One region of the Idiomarina abyssalis genome, then DNA from elsewhere that is predicted to be linked to it. Evidence: predicted binding sites of a transcription regulator. Region 1 holds the regulator's gene; the other holds the start of a gene.

Evidence for each region. Region 1 encodes MetJ, which represses methionine synthesis genes. Its sites were predicted from a motif close to TAGACGTCTAGACGTCTA; they were not measured.
Region 2: the regulator MetJ is predicted to act here: its motif matches at 2,769-2,786, upstream of metK (methionine adenosyltransferase).

The regions. Positions count from the first base shown of each region.
Region 1 covers NZ_CP081832.1:2,435,333-2,442,829, reverse strand. Annotated here, with positions in the region: gene K5X84_RS11735 (bifunctional aspartate kinase/homoserine dehydrogenase II) at 1-606, opposite strand, end outside; gene metJ (met regulon transcriptional regulator MetJ) at 781-1,104, shown strand; gene K5X84_RS11725 (malic enzyme-like NAD(P)-binding protein) at 1,101-2,345, opposite strand; gene rpmE (50S ribosomal protein L31) at 2,593-2,805, opposite strand; gene priA (primosomal protein N') at 2,973-5,183, shown strand; gene argS (arginine--tRNA ligase) at 5,276-7,018, shown strand; gene K5X84_RS11705 (SPOR domain-containing protein) at 7,025-7,497, shown strand, end outside.
Region 2 covers NZ_CP081832.1:2,167,525-2,175,021, reverse strand. Annotated here, with positions in the region: gene ruvX (Holliday junction resolvase RuvX) at 18-452, opposite strand; gene K5X84_RS10475 (YqgE/AlgH family protein) at 449-1,006, opposite strand; gene gshB (glutathione synthase) at 1,067-2,011, opposite strand; gene K5X84_RS10465 (16S rRNA (uracil(1498)-N(3))-methyltransferase) at 2,022-2,753, opposite strand; gene metK (methionine adenosyltransferase) at 2,869-4,014, shown strand; gene tkt (transketolase) at 4,106-6,106, shown strand; gene epd (erythrose-4-phosphate dehydrogenase) at 6,107-7,132, shown strand; gene K5X84_RS10445 (phosphoglycerate kinase) at 7,151-7,497, shown strand, end outside.

The sequences.
Region 1 (7,497 bases):
ACGGGCAATAAAGCCGGTAACAATAAAGCGGGTGCCGGAATGAGGAGCTACCCGCAGTAGTAGCTTTTCACGGGAGTGCTCAACCTGAATCACAGGCTCTGGAGCATCCGCTGCCAGTAAGAAGTCGCGGGCATCAATGTGGTCGGCCCGGGTGCCCTGTTTTTGCAGCAGCGCAGATAATAAGCGTGCCGACCAAAGTTCACCGTAGGACAGCAGCTCGGCGTTATGAGCAATGTCTTCGTCACCGGCTAACCAACGACGCCAGCGAGTGAAGTCCTGTTGTGACTGTTGCAGCAATTGCTGTTGTAAATCGCCACTTAATAATTCAGTGATAAGCCCTTGCTGAAAATTCTCCAGCTGATCGAGCAGAATACTGGCGGTATCGCCCGGCTGCGGTTTGGCGTTTATAATAGCCAGAATACGATTGGTCGTATCACCAGCGGCGGAAACCACGACAAGATCGCTCGCGCCGGCGTATTCCGTTACAATGCGGGCCACACGTCGATAGCAAAAGGCGTCGGCAAGACTGCTTCCGCCAAACTTGTGTACCTGAACACTGTCGGCAACGGCCTGCTTTTGCTCCTCTGTGAGCTGTGTTGTTGTCATTCCGCCTTCCTTAACTACTCGCATGGATTGGGTTACTGCTACTAAGGCTAAAATATTGTCAGACAAATGTCAGCAACTTTTAGCCATCTAGACGGATAAAATTTGACGGGGTCGCTCAGTCGGGTACAATTCATTACAACTTACAGGGTTTTGTCTGACATCAGAGTAATGAATATGAAATGGAACGGCGAATACATTTACCCGTATGCTGAACACGGTCGTAAGAGTCAGCAGGTTAAGAAAGTTACGGTCTCAATTCCTACTCGGGTATTAAAAGTACTGACTGATGAGCGGACCCGTCGCCAAATCAATAATTTGCGTCATGCTACCAACAGCGAACTGCTGTGTGAGGCGTTTTTACACGCTTTTACCGGTCAGCCGCTGCCCGAAGATGAAGACTTACAAAAATCGAATTCGAATAAAATACCCAAAGCCGTGCGGGAAGAGCTGGAAGCCAGAGGCTTGCCCATCCCGACGGATGACGAATTGGACGATTAATCCTGCATATAATTTTCTGGTAAATCGATTTTCGCCGCGCCGGATTTCACGGCGGCTTCAGCAACGGCGCGAGCCACACGTTGGCACAAGCGTGGGTCGATAGGCTTAGGAATAATGTAGTTGCGGCCGAAGTTTAATTCTTTGACATCGGCTGCTTTTAGCACGGAATCGGGCACGGGCTCTTTCGCCAGCTGACGAATGGCCTCTACCGCTGCCACCTTCATTTCATCGTTAATGGCTGTTGCCCGCACATCTAATGCTCCGCGGAACATAAAGGGAAAACAGAGTACATTGTTCACCTGGTTCGGATAGTCCGAACGGCCAGTTCCCATAATTAAGTCGTCCCGTGCTGCCATAGCAACTTCCGGTTTAATTTCCGGATCAGGGTTTGAGCAGGCAAAAATAACCGGGTTAGGCGCCATTAGCTTCAGCTCTTCCGGGCTGAGCAGGTCAGGGCCTGAAACGCCGACAAAGATATCAGCACCCTCAATAACATCTTTTAGCGTGCGCTTATCGGTATTGTTAGCGAACAGTTGCTTGTATTCGTTTAAGTCATCACGGCGGGTGTGAATAACGCCTTTAGAATCGAGCATATAAATGTGTTCGCGCTGTGCACCGCATTTAATCAGAAGCTCCATACAGGCAATTGCTGCTGCGCCGGCACCGAGACAAACAATGCGTGACTCGGCCAGTTTTTTGCCCTGAATTTCCAGCGCGTTAAGCATACCGGCTGCGGTAACAATGGCAGTACCGTGTTGGTCGTCATGGAATACCGGTACATTGCAGCGTTCTATTAAGGCCTGCTCAATTTCAAAACACTCAGGCGCTTTAATGTCTTCTAAGTTAATACCGCCAAAGGTATCAGCAATGTTGGCAACCGTATTGATAAAGTCCTGTGTGGTACGGTGACTGACTTCAATATCAATGGAATCCAGCCCGGCGAAGCGCTTGAACAAAAGTGCTTTACCTTCCATGACCGGTTTTGACGCTAATGGTCCCAAATTGCCCAGACCGAGAATAGCCGTTCCGTTGGTAATAACAGCAACCATGTTGCCTTTAGCTGTGTACTTGTAGGCATTGTCCGGGTCTTGCGCGATTTCCCGAACCGGCTCTGCTACGCCCGGGCTGTAGGCCAGCGCTAAGTCTTTGCTGGTTTCAGCAGGGGTGGTGAGTTCAACGGAAATTTTACCCGGGGTCGGGTATTGATGGTAATCCAGTGCCTGTTGGCGAAAGTCTGTCATGCGGTGATACCTGAGTCTGGTGATCAGAATGCCGATCAGTCTATCGCTTTTGTGCTAATAAACAAATCTTACCTCCGCCTTTGAGGGTAATGAGGTGAATGAAATTTCCAATGTGTTCAAAAGTACACCAGTTAACTTTTCTTTAACAATAGGCCGCTTAGCGAAACAGGCACAAAAAAAGGCGCTGTTTAGCGCCTTTTTCTTAAAATCTGCTGTTAAGCAGCGTTTTCTATAAGTTTTCTTAGGCTTATTTCTTGCCCAGAGCACCAAAACGCTTCTTAAATTTGTCAACACGACCACCAGTGTCCATTACACGCTGCTTACCAGTGTAGAACGGGTGGCACTCTGAACATACGTCCAGGTGAAGATCTTCTGAGCGGGTTGAACGCGTTTCGAACGTGTGACCGCAAGAACAGCTGACTTTTAAAGTCTCGTACTTAGGATGAATACCTTGTTTCATGGGGTTACCTCAGTTATGGGCCGCATCGCCATTCGATCCAAAGCCGAACACCATGCGCAAAAAAACATCAATGAATTAAGAGCCGCGCATTTTATGTGATCCTGAGCTTGTGATCAAGCAGAATCTGCTGCCTTGTATTCTGCGCGGTAGCGTTCCAGAATAGAGCCATGAAGCAAGCCAACACCGGCAATGAACGACGTTATAAAGTCGCTCTGCCGTTACCTCTTCGACAAACCTATGATTATCTGTGCAAAAGTGCTGAGCCGCTGCCGCAGGGAGTGCGCGTGCGCGTGCCATTTGGTCAGCGCCAGTTAGTCGGCTATGTGGTTACTGAAGCCAATGACGAGCCGCCAACGTTTGAGCTGAAGTCGGTTTCGTCGGTATTGGATGAGCAACGACTGTGGCCGGATGATATTTGGCAACTGGTTCGCTGGTCTTCCGATTATTACCACCACTCGCTGGGGGATGTTGCTGCCAATAGCCTGCCGGTTTTGTTGCGCAAAGGCGATGCGCCGGAATACCTGACTGAAACTTTTTATGCGTTGACTGACTTAGGCCTTGCTCAGTCTATTAACGACTTGAAAGGGGCGGCGCGACAACAGCAAGTGCTGGCGGCGCTGAAACATAAGCCGCTCAGGCGCAGCGACTTAACCGACATAGGTGTGACCTCGGCCGTGCTTCGTACCCTGCAGGATAAAGGCTGGATTGAGGTGCGTGAGCAGGCACCGGCAAAGCCACAAAGCTGGCAGCAGAAGCCATCGGTATTAAGAGAACAGGGTCATGAATTAAATACCGAGCAGGCAGTAGCGGTTTCAACCATTAACCAGCAACAGAAGCACAGTACGCTATTGCTGGAAGGCGTTACCGGCAGTGGTAAGACTGAAGTCTACTTACAGGCTATGCAACCGGTACTGGAACGTGGTGAACAGGTTTTAGTGCTGGTGCCTGAAATTGGCCTCACCCCGCAAACCCTGCAGCGCTTTAAAGAACGCTTTGACGCGCCGGTGGTGATGCTGCACTCCGGTATGAGCGACAGAGAGCGATTGAATACCTGGCTGGATGCTAAGCACGGGCATGCAGCGATTATTATCGGTACCCGTTCGGCGGTGTTTACGCCTTGCCAGAAGCTCGGTCTTATTGTGGTTGATGAAGAACATGACCTTTCGTATAAGCAACAAGATGGTTTCCGTTATCATGCCCGGGATATTGCTATTAAACGGGCGTCGTTGCTGAATATACCGCTGGTATTAGGCAGTGCTACCGCGTCGCTGGAAACCTTAAACAATGCGGTAAACAAACGCTTTCACTGGCTTAAGCTGGGGCAGCGCGCTGGTGGCGCGCAAATGGTTAAACACGAGCTTATTGACCTTAAGCAGCAACCGATAAAAGCGGGCATCTCCAAAGCACTACGGGAACAAATTCAGGTAGAAATTGAGCGCGGTAATCAGGTGCTGTTGTTTTTGAATCGTCGTGGCTTTGCCCCTGCGTTAATGTGTCATGAATGTGGTTGGCTGGCCCAGTGTCATCGCTGTGACGCTTATTATACCGTGCATAAGACGCACCAGCAGCTGCAGTGCCACCATTGTGGGAGTCAGCAGCGGATACCACGTCAATGCGGCTCCTGCGGCTCGCCGCAGATGATTTCTCATGGTGTGGGCACTGAGCAGCTCGAGCATAGTCTGAAAGAGATGTTTCCTGGCCGCGGGGTACTGCGCATTGACCGGGACTCAACCCGCCGCAAAGGCCAGTTAGACGACTACCTGCAAAAAGCCACAAATAATGAGTATCCTTTGCTGGTCGGCACGCAGATGCTGGCAAAGGGCCATCACTTTCCTAACGTGACTTTAGTGGCGCTGCTGGATGTCGACGGTGCGCTTTACAGCGCTGACTTTCGGGCTGCAGAGCGTTTAGGCCAGCTTTATACTCAGGTGGCCGGTCGCGCAGGGCGTGAGCACAAAGCCGGTAAAGTGGTGCTGCAAACCCACCATCCGGAGCATGATTTAATTCAGGATTTGCTCAATAACGGCTATTCGCATTTCGCACTGACGGCTTTAGCCGAACGCCAACAAAGTGAGCTGCCGCCGTTTTCTTATTTAGCTCTGTTCAGGGCTGAGGCGACAGACAGAGACTCTGTCGTGCAGGCCATGACCCAAATTCAGCAGTTGATGCCGCAGGTTGATGGTGCGTTTTTACTGGGGCCAATGCCTGCCTTAATGGAGCGTAAAGCTGGTCGTTACCGCTATCAATTGCTGTTACATTGTCAGTCACGGAAATTACGTTTTCAGTTAATTGAGCACTTGCTGCCGCAGATTAACGCCTTGCCGTTATTGAAAAAAGTACGCTGGTCGCTGGATATCGATCCGCAAGACTTCAGCTGATTAACAACTAAGCGGTTTTTTTTATCGGGCGTAGCGATTAAACTAAGCGCTTTGAATTTCCTCTTCGATTTTTCATACAGGTAGTCGCATTAATGAAAGAACAACTTGAACAGTTACTGGCCGAAGCCATTGGTCAACTTAAAGCACAGGGGAAAATCCCTGCGGATCACCCAGTAAAGATTCAGTTGGATCGCCCTCGCGACAAATCGCACGGTGACTTTGCGACGAACCTGGCACTTATGTTGGCAAAGCCGGCAAAGTCGAACCCGCGTCAGTTGGCTGAAGCTATTGTTGATGCGGTCCCGGAGAACTCTCTGCTGTCGAAAATGGATATTGCCGGACCGGGCTTTATTAATTTCACTATTTCGCAGGACCAGCTGAAAGATCAGTTAACGGCGATGCTAAACAGTGACCGCCTGAATACCGATGTTGCTCACCAAAGCAAAACCATTGTCATTGACTACTCGTCGCCTAACCTGGCGAAAGAAATGCACGTCGGCCATTTACGTTCTGCCATTATTGGTGATGCCGTGTCCCGCGTGTGCGAGTTTTTAGGTCATAAAGTGGTTCGCCAAAACCACGTGGGCGACTGGGGTACACAGTTCGGTATGCTTTTGGCTTACATGGAAGCGCTGGATAACCAGTCGGCAGAATATGAACTGAGCAACCTGGAAACCTTTTATAAAGCAGCCAAGCAGCGTTTTGACGACAGCGAAGAGTTCGCTGACCGTGCTCGACAGCTGGTGGTAAAACTGCAGTCGGGCGACGAATACTGCCTGAAGCTGTGGAATCAATTTATTGATGTATCACTCAGCCATTGCCAGGAAGTTTATGATCGTTTGGGCGTTAAGCTGACCCGTGATGACGTGATGGCAGAAAGTGCCTACAACGACAAGTTACCGGGTGTCATCGAGCACCTGCGTGAAAAAGGTTTGCTGACCGAAGATCAGGGCGCGCAGTGCGTGTTCCTGGAAGAGTACAAAGGTAAAGAAGGCGAACCGCTGCCAATTATTGTGCAGAAAAAAGGCGGTGGTTATCTGTATGCCACCACCGATTTAGCCGCCATTGAATACCGTCAGAAAGTATTAGGCGGTGACCACTTAATGTATTTTGTAGACGCCCGTCAGGCACTGCATTTTGACCAAATTTTTACCCTGGCGCGTAAAGCAGGCTTTGTTGAGGGTGAGATACAGCTAGACCATTACGGTTTTGGTACGGTGATGGGCAAAGACGGAAAACCTTACAAAAGCCGTGACGGGGGTGTGACTAAACTGGCTGATTTATTAGATGAAGCCGAACGCCGCGCACTCGAGTTGCTTCAGCAGAAAACGACCGACTTAACAGACGAGCAGCAGAAACGCGTTGCTGAAGTGGTGGGTATTAGCTCGGTGAAGTATGCCGACTTGTCGAAAAACCGTACCAGTGACTACATTTTTGACTGGAATCACATGCTGACCTTTGAAGGCAATACAGCGCCTTACCTGCTTTATGCTTACACCCGTGTGAACAGCATTTTTGACCGACTCGGCGATACCGCTTTTGACCGTGATGCAGACATTATTCTTAATGACGAGCGTGAGCTGGCACTTGCGAACCAGCTGGTGCGTTTTAATGAAGTGCTGCATCAGGTTCAGGATAAAGCCATGCCGCACTTCTTATGCGGCTATCTGTTTGATCTGGCCGGGCGTTTTTCCAGCTTTTACGAAGCCTGCCCTATTTTGAATCAGGAAGATGAAGCCCTTCGTAACAGCCGCCTGAAGTTGTCGATGTTAACGGCTAACGTGCTGAAGCAAGGCCTGGATTTGCTGGGCATTCCAACCCTGGAGAAGATGTAACGCACTATGGATTACGCGAATCGTAAGCCAAAATCGCCGAAACGTAAGCCGGCTAAGAAAAAGGGAAGCAATAAAAAGCAGCAACGTGGCGCAAAACCTGTTGGTGAACGTAAAGCTGTCCCCTGGTTCGTGGTTATTATTGCCATTGGCTTAATCGCCTTATTTACTTATATTCTGGTGCAAATTAGCGGTAAGTCCGAGGAAGTTGAGCAACCGCATGTGCAGCAACCACCGGCCGATCTGTTGCCGGAAAAGTCGGCCGAACGCTGGCGTTATATTGAAGAGCTGGAAAGCAAAGAAGTGGAAGTGGATGTACCCGAACGCGAAGTGGGTCCACCTAAGCTTATGCAATGTGGCTCTTTTCGTCAGCAGGCTGACGCAGAAAGGCTGCGTGCGCAAATTGCTATGGCGGGTCTGGAATCTCAGGTTAGAGCAACGGACGGCAGTAATGGTCTTTGGTACCGGGTTATTTTAGGGCC
Region 2 (7,497 bases), 270 kb from region 1:
ACTTATTACTGACGACACTATAACGAATTATCGGTTTTTGGCAAATAACCGTTCAGAAAATCTTCAACAATTATTAACGCCGCTTGACTGTCGACAAGTCCTTTTTCCAATTTTCGAAAGCCGCCTTCGGCAAACAAGCTTTCGCGTGCGGCGGTTGAAGTCAGTCTTTCGTCCTGAAAAGTAACAGGTAAGCCGAAACGCCCATGAAGTCGGTTACCAAACTTTTTGGCTCGTTGCGTCAAGGGTTGTTCGGTGCCGTCCATATTCAGAGGCAGGCCAACGACCAGTTGCTCTGGTTGCCATTCGGCAAACAGCTTTTCAATAAGCTGCCAGTCGGGTATACCTTCCTTTGCTTTTAGCGCGGTTAATGGCGAAGCTGTTGCGGTAACGGTTTGACCAACCGCAACACCAATGCTTTTGGTACCAAAGTCAAAGCCAATAACAGTACTCATGCGTGGCCGACATCCGGTCCCAGTTGCCACACATCAAAACCAAGCTGCTCTGTGGCTTTTTGCCAGCGCTCACTTGCTGGTGTATTAAATAACAGCTCAGGGTCTGCCGGAATCGCTAACCAGGAATTCTCACCCAGTTCTTCCTCTAACTGACCGGCTTCCCAGCCTGCGTAACCCAGGGTCAGTAAAAACTGAGGCGGAGCCGCTGATGAACCTAAGGCTTCCAGAATATCCCGAGAGGTGGTCACCATGATGTCATCGCTCAGCTTCTGACTGGCACGCCAGTTATCCTGAGGTGGGTGAATCACAAAGCCCCGTTCACGACCCACGGGACCACCCTGGTAGACATTACCCTGCAAGTGCTGGTTATTTTCCGGGTAAACAATTTCCAGTTTATCCAGCAGCGAGGTAACGCTTAAATCTGCAGGCTGATTAATTACCAGCCCCATCGCACCTTCTTCATTATGCTCACAGATATAGGTCACGGTCCGTTTAAACATCGGATCGTTCAGCATAGGTGTTGCTATCAAAAAGTGATTCTGCAAATTGTTCATCGATTCACCGACTCCTTAACGATAATCTCTAACAAGGATATGGGGGCGTCTCATAGAAATTCAATTCAGCTTCTCTTCAATTGCCTGAAAGACCATTTCTGCAATATTGATGTCGTAGGCGTTTTCAATTTCACGCATACAGGTTGGGCTGGTGACATTAATTTCGGTAATGCGGTCGCCAATCACGTCCAGCCCAACGATAATGAGCCCTCGTTTTTTCAGTTCAGGTGCGACCTTACGAGCCAGAGCCCAGTCATTGTCGGATAAAGGTTGAGCCCGTCCGTTGCCCCCGGCGGCAAGGTTTCCGCGAGTTTCTCCGGCGCTGGGAATTCGCGCTAAAGAGTAAGGCACTGGTTCGCCATTAATGATAAGAATACGTTTGTCGCCGTCTTTAATTTCAGGCAGGTACTTTTGCACCATGGCGTAGCGCTGACCTTTTTCGGTCAGGGTTTCAATAATAACGCCCAGGTTACTGCCGTCTGCCCCTACTTTAAATATCGAAGCTCCGCCCATGCCATCCAGAGGTTTTAAAATCACATCACCGTGTTTTTTATGGAACGCTTTAATCACGTCAGCCCGGGAACTGACCAATGTGTCAGCAATAGAATCTGCGAACCATGAAGTAAAGAGCTTCTCGTTGCAGTCACGCAAGCTCTGCGGTTTATTCACCACCAGGCTACCGCGTTGCTCGGCCAGTTCCAGAATTTGCGTCGCGTATAAGAACTCGCTGTCAAAGGGCGGATCTTTACGCATCATAATGACATCAAAATCTTCAAGCGGGCGGTACTGGCTGTCACTTAAGCTGTAAAAGTCACTTTTTTGATCCTGAACACGAACTTCCCGAGCAAAGGCCATTGGTTGACCGTTATCAATAACTAAGTCGCCCATTTCCAGATAAAAACATTGATAGCCGCGAGCCTGAGCTTCCAGCAGTAAGCGGAAACTGGTGTCTTTTTCGGTTTTTACAGCGGCGATTGGGTCCATCACCATAGCTAATTTTTTCATGTAAACTCCTTTAACCTAAGTCGCCAAACTGATATTGCACGGTGGTAAGCGCCGATAGCGCGGCGGTTTCTGTTCGTAACACGCGAGGACCCAAACGCATTGGATTAAACCCTTGCTGTTCAGCAGCACTGACTTCTTCGTCAGTAAACCCACCTTCGGGCCCAATGAGCAATTGTATCCCCTTTTCGGCGTGTTGAAACGATGAAAGCGGTTTTGTCGCAGTGGGGTCTAAAGTCAGACGAAGCCCGGCAAATGTGCTTTCAATAAAGTCGCTGAATTGCTGAGCTGGTTTAACTTCAGGAATTACACTGCGACCACATTGTTCACAAGCTGAGCGCACAATTTTTTGCCACTGCTGCTGCTTTTTCTCCAGCCTGTCGCCACTGAGTTTAACGCCGCAACGTTCACTGAACAGAGGCGTAATTTCGGTAACGCCCAGCTCGACTGACTTTTGCAGAACAAAGTCCATGCGGTCACCGCGTGAAATGACCTGAGCAAGATGCACGCTGACAGGCGACTCTGAATCATTTACCTTGCTGCCGGTTGCAAGAAAATACGCAGACTTTTTTTGAACCGAGGTTATGGTCGCCTCGTAGTCTTGTCCGTCACCGTTAAATAAAGCAATGTTATCACCTACGTTCAAGCGCAATACTTTGATCAGGTGCTGGAATGCATCCGAGCTCAGTTCGGTTTCAGTTTGTAAATTTATAGAGGCGGGGTGATAAATCCGCGGTACTCGCATGTCGTCAGCCTTATTCGGACTTTTAGACGTCCAGAAGTAGAAAAAAACAGAGTGATCGGTTACATTATGCAACCAGTATTGAGTGATTTCATCAAAATAAAGGAATAGTGGGCATATGTCACGTCACCTGTTTACCTCAGAGTCAGTGTCCGAAGGGCATCCGGACAAAATTGCCGACCAGATATCCGATGCGGTTTTAGACGCAATTTTAGCAAAAGACCCGAAAGCCCGTGTTGCCTGTGAAACCTATGTAAAAACCGGTATGGTGCTGGTTGGCGGCGAAATCTCAACAAATGCCTGGGTGGATGTTGAAGACCTGGCCCGCGAGACTGTCAAAGATATCGGTTACCGACATTCTGATATGGGTTTTGACGGCGCATCGTGTGCGGTATTGAACGCCATTGGTAAACAAAGTGGCGATATCAACCAGGGTGTTGATCGCGCTCATCCCGAAGAGCAGGGCGCTGGTGATCAGGGCCTGATGTTCGGCTATGCTTCTAATGAAACCTCTGTTTTAATGCCTGCGCCAATTACTTATGCGCACCGCGTTATGCAGCGTCAGTCGGAAGTGCGTAACAATGGCACCCTGGACTGGCTACGTCCTGACGCCAAAAGCCAGTTAACCTTCGTTTACGAGAACGGTAAGCCGGTCGCTATTGATACCGTGGTTCTGTCAACTCAACACAGAGAAGACATTACTCAGGAAACGCTGCGCGAAGCGGTTATGGAAGAAATCATTAAACCGGTATTGCCGGAGCAGTGGATTTCCAAAGATACGCAATTCCATATTAACCCAACCGGACGCTTCGTCGTTGGTGGGCCTATGGGCGACTGCGGTTTGACGGGTCGTAAGATCATCGTCGACACCTATGGCGGTATGGCGCGTCACGGTGGCGGTGCTTTCTCAGGTAAAGACCCGTCAAAAGTTGACCGTAGTGCGGCTTATGCGGCGCGTTATGTTGCTAAGAACCTGGTTGCAGCCGGTTTAGCAGAGCGTTGCGAACTGCAAATTTCTTACGCTATTGGTGTTGCTGAACCAACCTCTATTAGCATTGATACCTTCGGAACGTCTAAGCACTCAGAAGAGCAGTTAATTGCGCTGGTGCGCCGTCATTTTGACTTACGTCCTTACGGATTAATCAAAATGCTTGACCTGGAGCGCCCAATTTATAAGCAGACAGCGGCATACGGGCACTTTGGCCGTAATAACCTGCCGTGGGAGCAAACGGACAAAGCCGCCGATTTACAGGCTGATATTTAAACAAAATTTTGCCTATAAATTTGCTTGTACCCCCTGAAATGTGGAGAATACGCGCATCGCAAGTTGCTCTTCATCTTCCAGGGGGTTTTTCATGTCAGATCGTCAATATCTCGCCAATGCTATCCGCGCGCTTAGTATGGATGCGGTTCAAAAAGCTAAGTCCGGCCACCCGGGAGCGCCCATGGGTATGGCAGATATCGCCGAAGTGCTATGGCGTGACTACCTGAAACATAACCCTAATAATCCGGGCTGGGCTGACCGCGACCGCTTTGTTTTATCAAACGGGCACGGCTCAATGCTGATCTACTCGCTGTTACACCTCTCAGGTTATGACCTGAGTATTGATGATTTAAAGCAATTCCGTCAGTTAGACTCAAAAACCCCGGGTCACCCTGAATATGGTTATACCCCTGGTGTGGAAACTACCACCGGTCCGTTGGGGCAAGGGCTTGCAAATGCGGTAGGTATGGCATTGGCCGAGAAAGTATTAGCCGCGCAGTTTAACCGTGAGAACCACGAAATTGTTGACCACCACACCTACACTTTCCTGGGTGATGGCTGTTTAATGGAAGGCATCTCTCACGAAGCTTGTTCGCTGGCGGGCACCTTAGGTTTAGGTAAGCTCATCGCGTTTTACGATGACAACGGCATTTCTATTGATGGCGACGTTGAAGGCTGGTTTACCGACGATACTGCGAAGCGCTTTGAGTCTTATGGCTGGCACGTAGTCAATAAAGTCGACGGACACGACTCAGCAGCCATCACCCGGGCTATTGATGAAGCCCGTGCTAACGAAGATAAACCGACTCTGATCATTTGCAAAACGGTGATTGGCTATGGCGCACCGAACAAACAAGGCTCTGAAAGCTGCCACGGTGCACCTTTGGGCGATGACGAGATTGCAGCAGCGCGCAAACAGTTGAACTGGCCACACGAAGCCTTTGAAGTGCCGGCTGATGTTTACCAAAAATGGTCTGCGGTCGATAAAGGCGCAGCGGTTGAGTCTTCGTGGAACAAACGCTGGGTGGCTTATGAACAGGAACACCCGCAACTGGCAAAAGAATTGAAGCGCCGTTTGAATGGAGAGCTTCCGGAAAACTTCGAAAACACGGTACACAACTATGCTAAGCAACTGCAAAGTAGCCCAGAAGCTATAGCTACGCGCAAGGCGTCATTGAATGTACTGAATGAGTTTGGTCCTAAATTACCTGAACTGTTAGGTGGCTCGGCTGACCTGGCCGGCTCCAATCTAACCTTATGGAAGGACGCAAAAGGCATTACGGCGGATGACGCCAGTGGCAACTATGTGTTTTATGGCGTTCGTGAGTTTGGTATGTCCGCCATTATGAACGGCGTAACCCTGCATGGCGGGTTTAAAGCCTACGGTGCAACCTTCCTGATGTTTATGGAGTACGCCCGCAATGCTGTGCGTATGTCAGCGCTTATGAAACAGCCCAGCATCTTTGTTTATACCCACGACTCTATTGGTTTGGGTGAAGACGGGCCGACTCACCAGGCGGTAGAGCAGCTGGCTAATTTACGACAAACCCCTAATTTGCAGTGCTGGCGCCCGTGTGACCCGGTTGAAACCGCCGTTGCCTGGGGTGCGGCAATACAAAGCAGCAAAACGCCGACTGCGCTGGTTTTCAGCCGTCAGGGCATGCAACAGCAGGAGCGCAATGAAGATCAGCTCACTAATATTGCCCGTGGTGGTTATGTGCTGAAAGACTGCGACGGTGAGCCCGAAGTCATCTTAATAGCTACTGGCTCTGAAGTTGATTTAGCGGTTGAAGCTTATGAGCAACTTTCAGAACAAGGCCATAAGGTACGTGTTGTTTCTATGCCATCGACGAATGTATTTGATATTCAGGATTCTGAGTACAAAGAGTCTGTGTTGCCATCAAAGGTTACTCGTCGCGTTGCAATTGAAGCCGGTATTGCGGACTTCTGGTACAAGTACATTGGCCTCAACGGCGAAATCGTCGGCATGACCACCTTTGGTGAATCTGCTCCGGCCGGCGACTTATACAAACACTTTGGTATTACCGCAGAAAATACTGTGGCTGCCGCTAAACGTTTGCTGGGAGCGTAAATGAGCAAACCGGCTCGTATTGCAATTAATGGTTTTGGCCGAATTGGCCGCAGCTTTTTGCGTGCTTTGTATGAAAATGGCTATCGCGACAGCGTGCAGGTGGTTCTAATTAATGAACCTGCAGCGTCGGAAGCAATAGCTCATTTACTGAAATACGACTCAAGCCACGGCCGGTTTGGAGAAAAAGTGACGCACTCTGGTGACACTTTAACAGTCGCTGGTGACGCCATTGCTTTAACGCATCAAACCGAGATTGAAGCTGTTGACTGGCGCGCTAATGACGTTGACTTTGTGGTTGATTGTACCGGGGTATTTGGCAGCCAGGCTGACGGCCAGCTTTACCTGCAGCAAGGGGTGAAGCGAGTACTGTACTCTCACCCCGGCAAACCGGATGTTGATTTCACTGCAATTTATGGGGTGAATGAAAAAGAGTTAACGGCCGAGCATAAAGTCGTGTCTAACGGCTCCTGCACAACGAATTGTATTGTGCCGGTGATAAAAGTGCTGGATGACACTTTTGGTATTGATTCAGGCGCCATTACCACCATTCATTCAGCGATGCACGACCAACAGGTTATTGATGCCTACCACCCTGATTTAAGGCGTACCCGTGCCGCCGGGCGTTCTATTATTCCGGTGGATACGCGGCTGGCGCGAGGCATTGAACGTATACTGCCGCATTTAGAAGGGCGTTTTGAGGCTATTGCGGTGCGAGTGCCTACCACAAACGTCACCGCCATGGACTTAAGTGTTACGTTAAACAGTGATGCCACAATCGAGCAGATAAACCATGTGCTGCGTGAGCAAAGTGAGCATCAACTGGCGGGTATACTGGACTATACTGAAGAACCTTTAGTTTCAATAGATTTTAACCATGATCCACATTCTTCGATTGTCGATGGCACGCAAACCCGGGTCAGCCACAAGCGGCTGGTTAAGTTGTTGTGCTGGTGTGATAACGAGTGGGGCTTCGCTAATCGTTTGCTGGATACGGCAAAGACGATGGCTGAACAAATAGAACACTAAGTTTAGAGAGGATACCGCATGTCTGTCATTGCTATGACTGATTTGGATTTAAGTAATAAACGCGTACTTATCCGGGAAGATTTAAACGTTCCGGTAAAAAATGGCAAAGTTACCTCCGATGCGCGTTTAAAAGCAGCAATGCCAAGTATTCAACAAGCGTTAAAGGCTGGCGCTAAAGTTATGGTGATGTCTCATCTTGGTCGCCCGACCGAAGGTGAGTATGACGAGCAGTTCTCTATGCAGCCGGTTGTTGATTACCTAAAAGAGGCACTGGATTGCCCTGTCCGCCTGTGTAAAGACTACCTGGATGGTGTTGAAGTTAGTGCCGGGGAGCTGGTAGTTTTTGAAAACGTTCGCTTTAATGT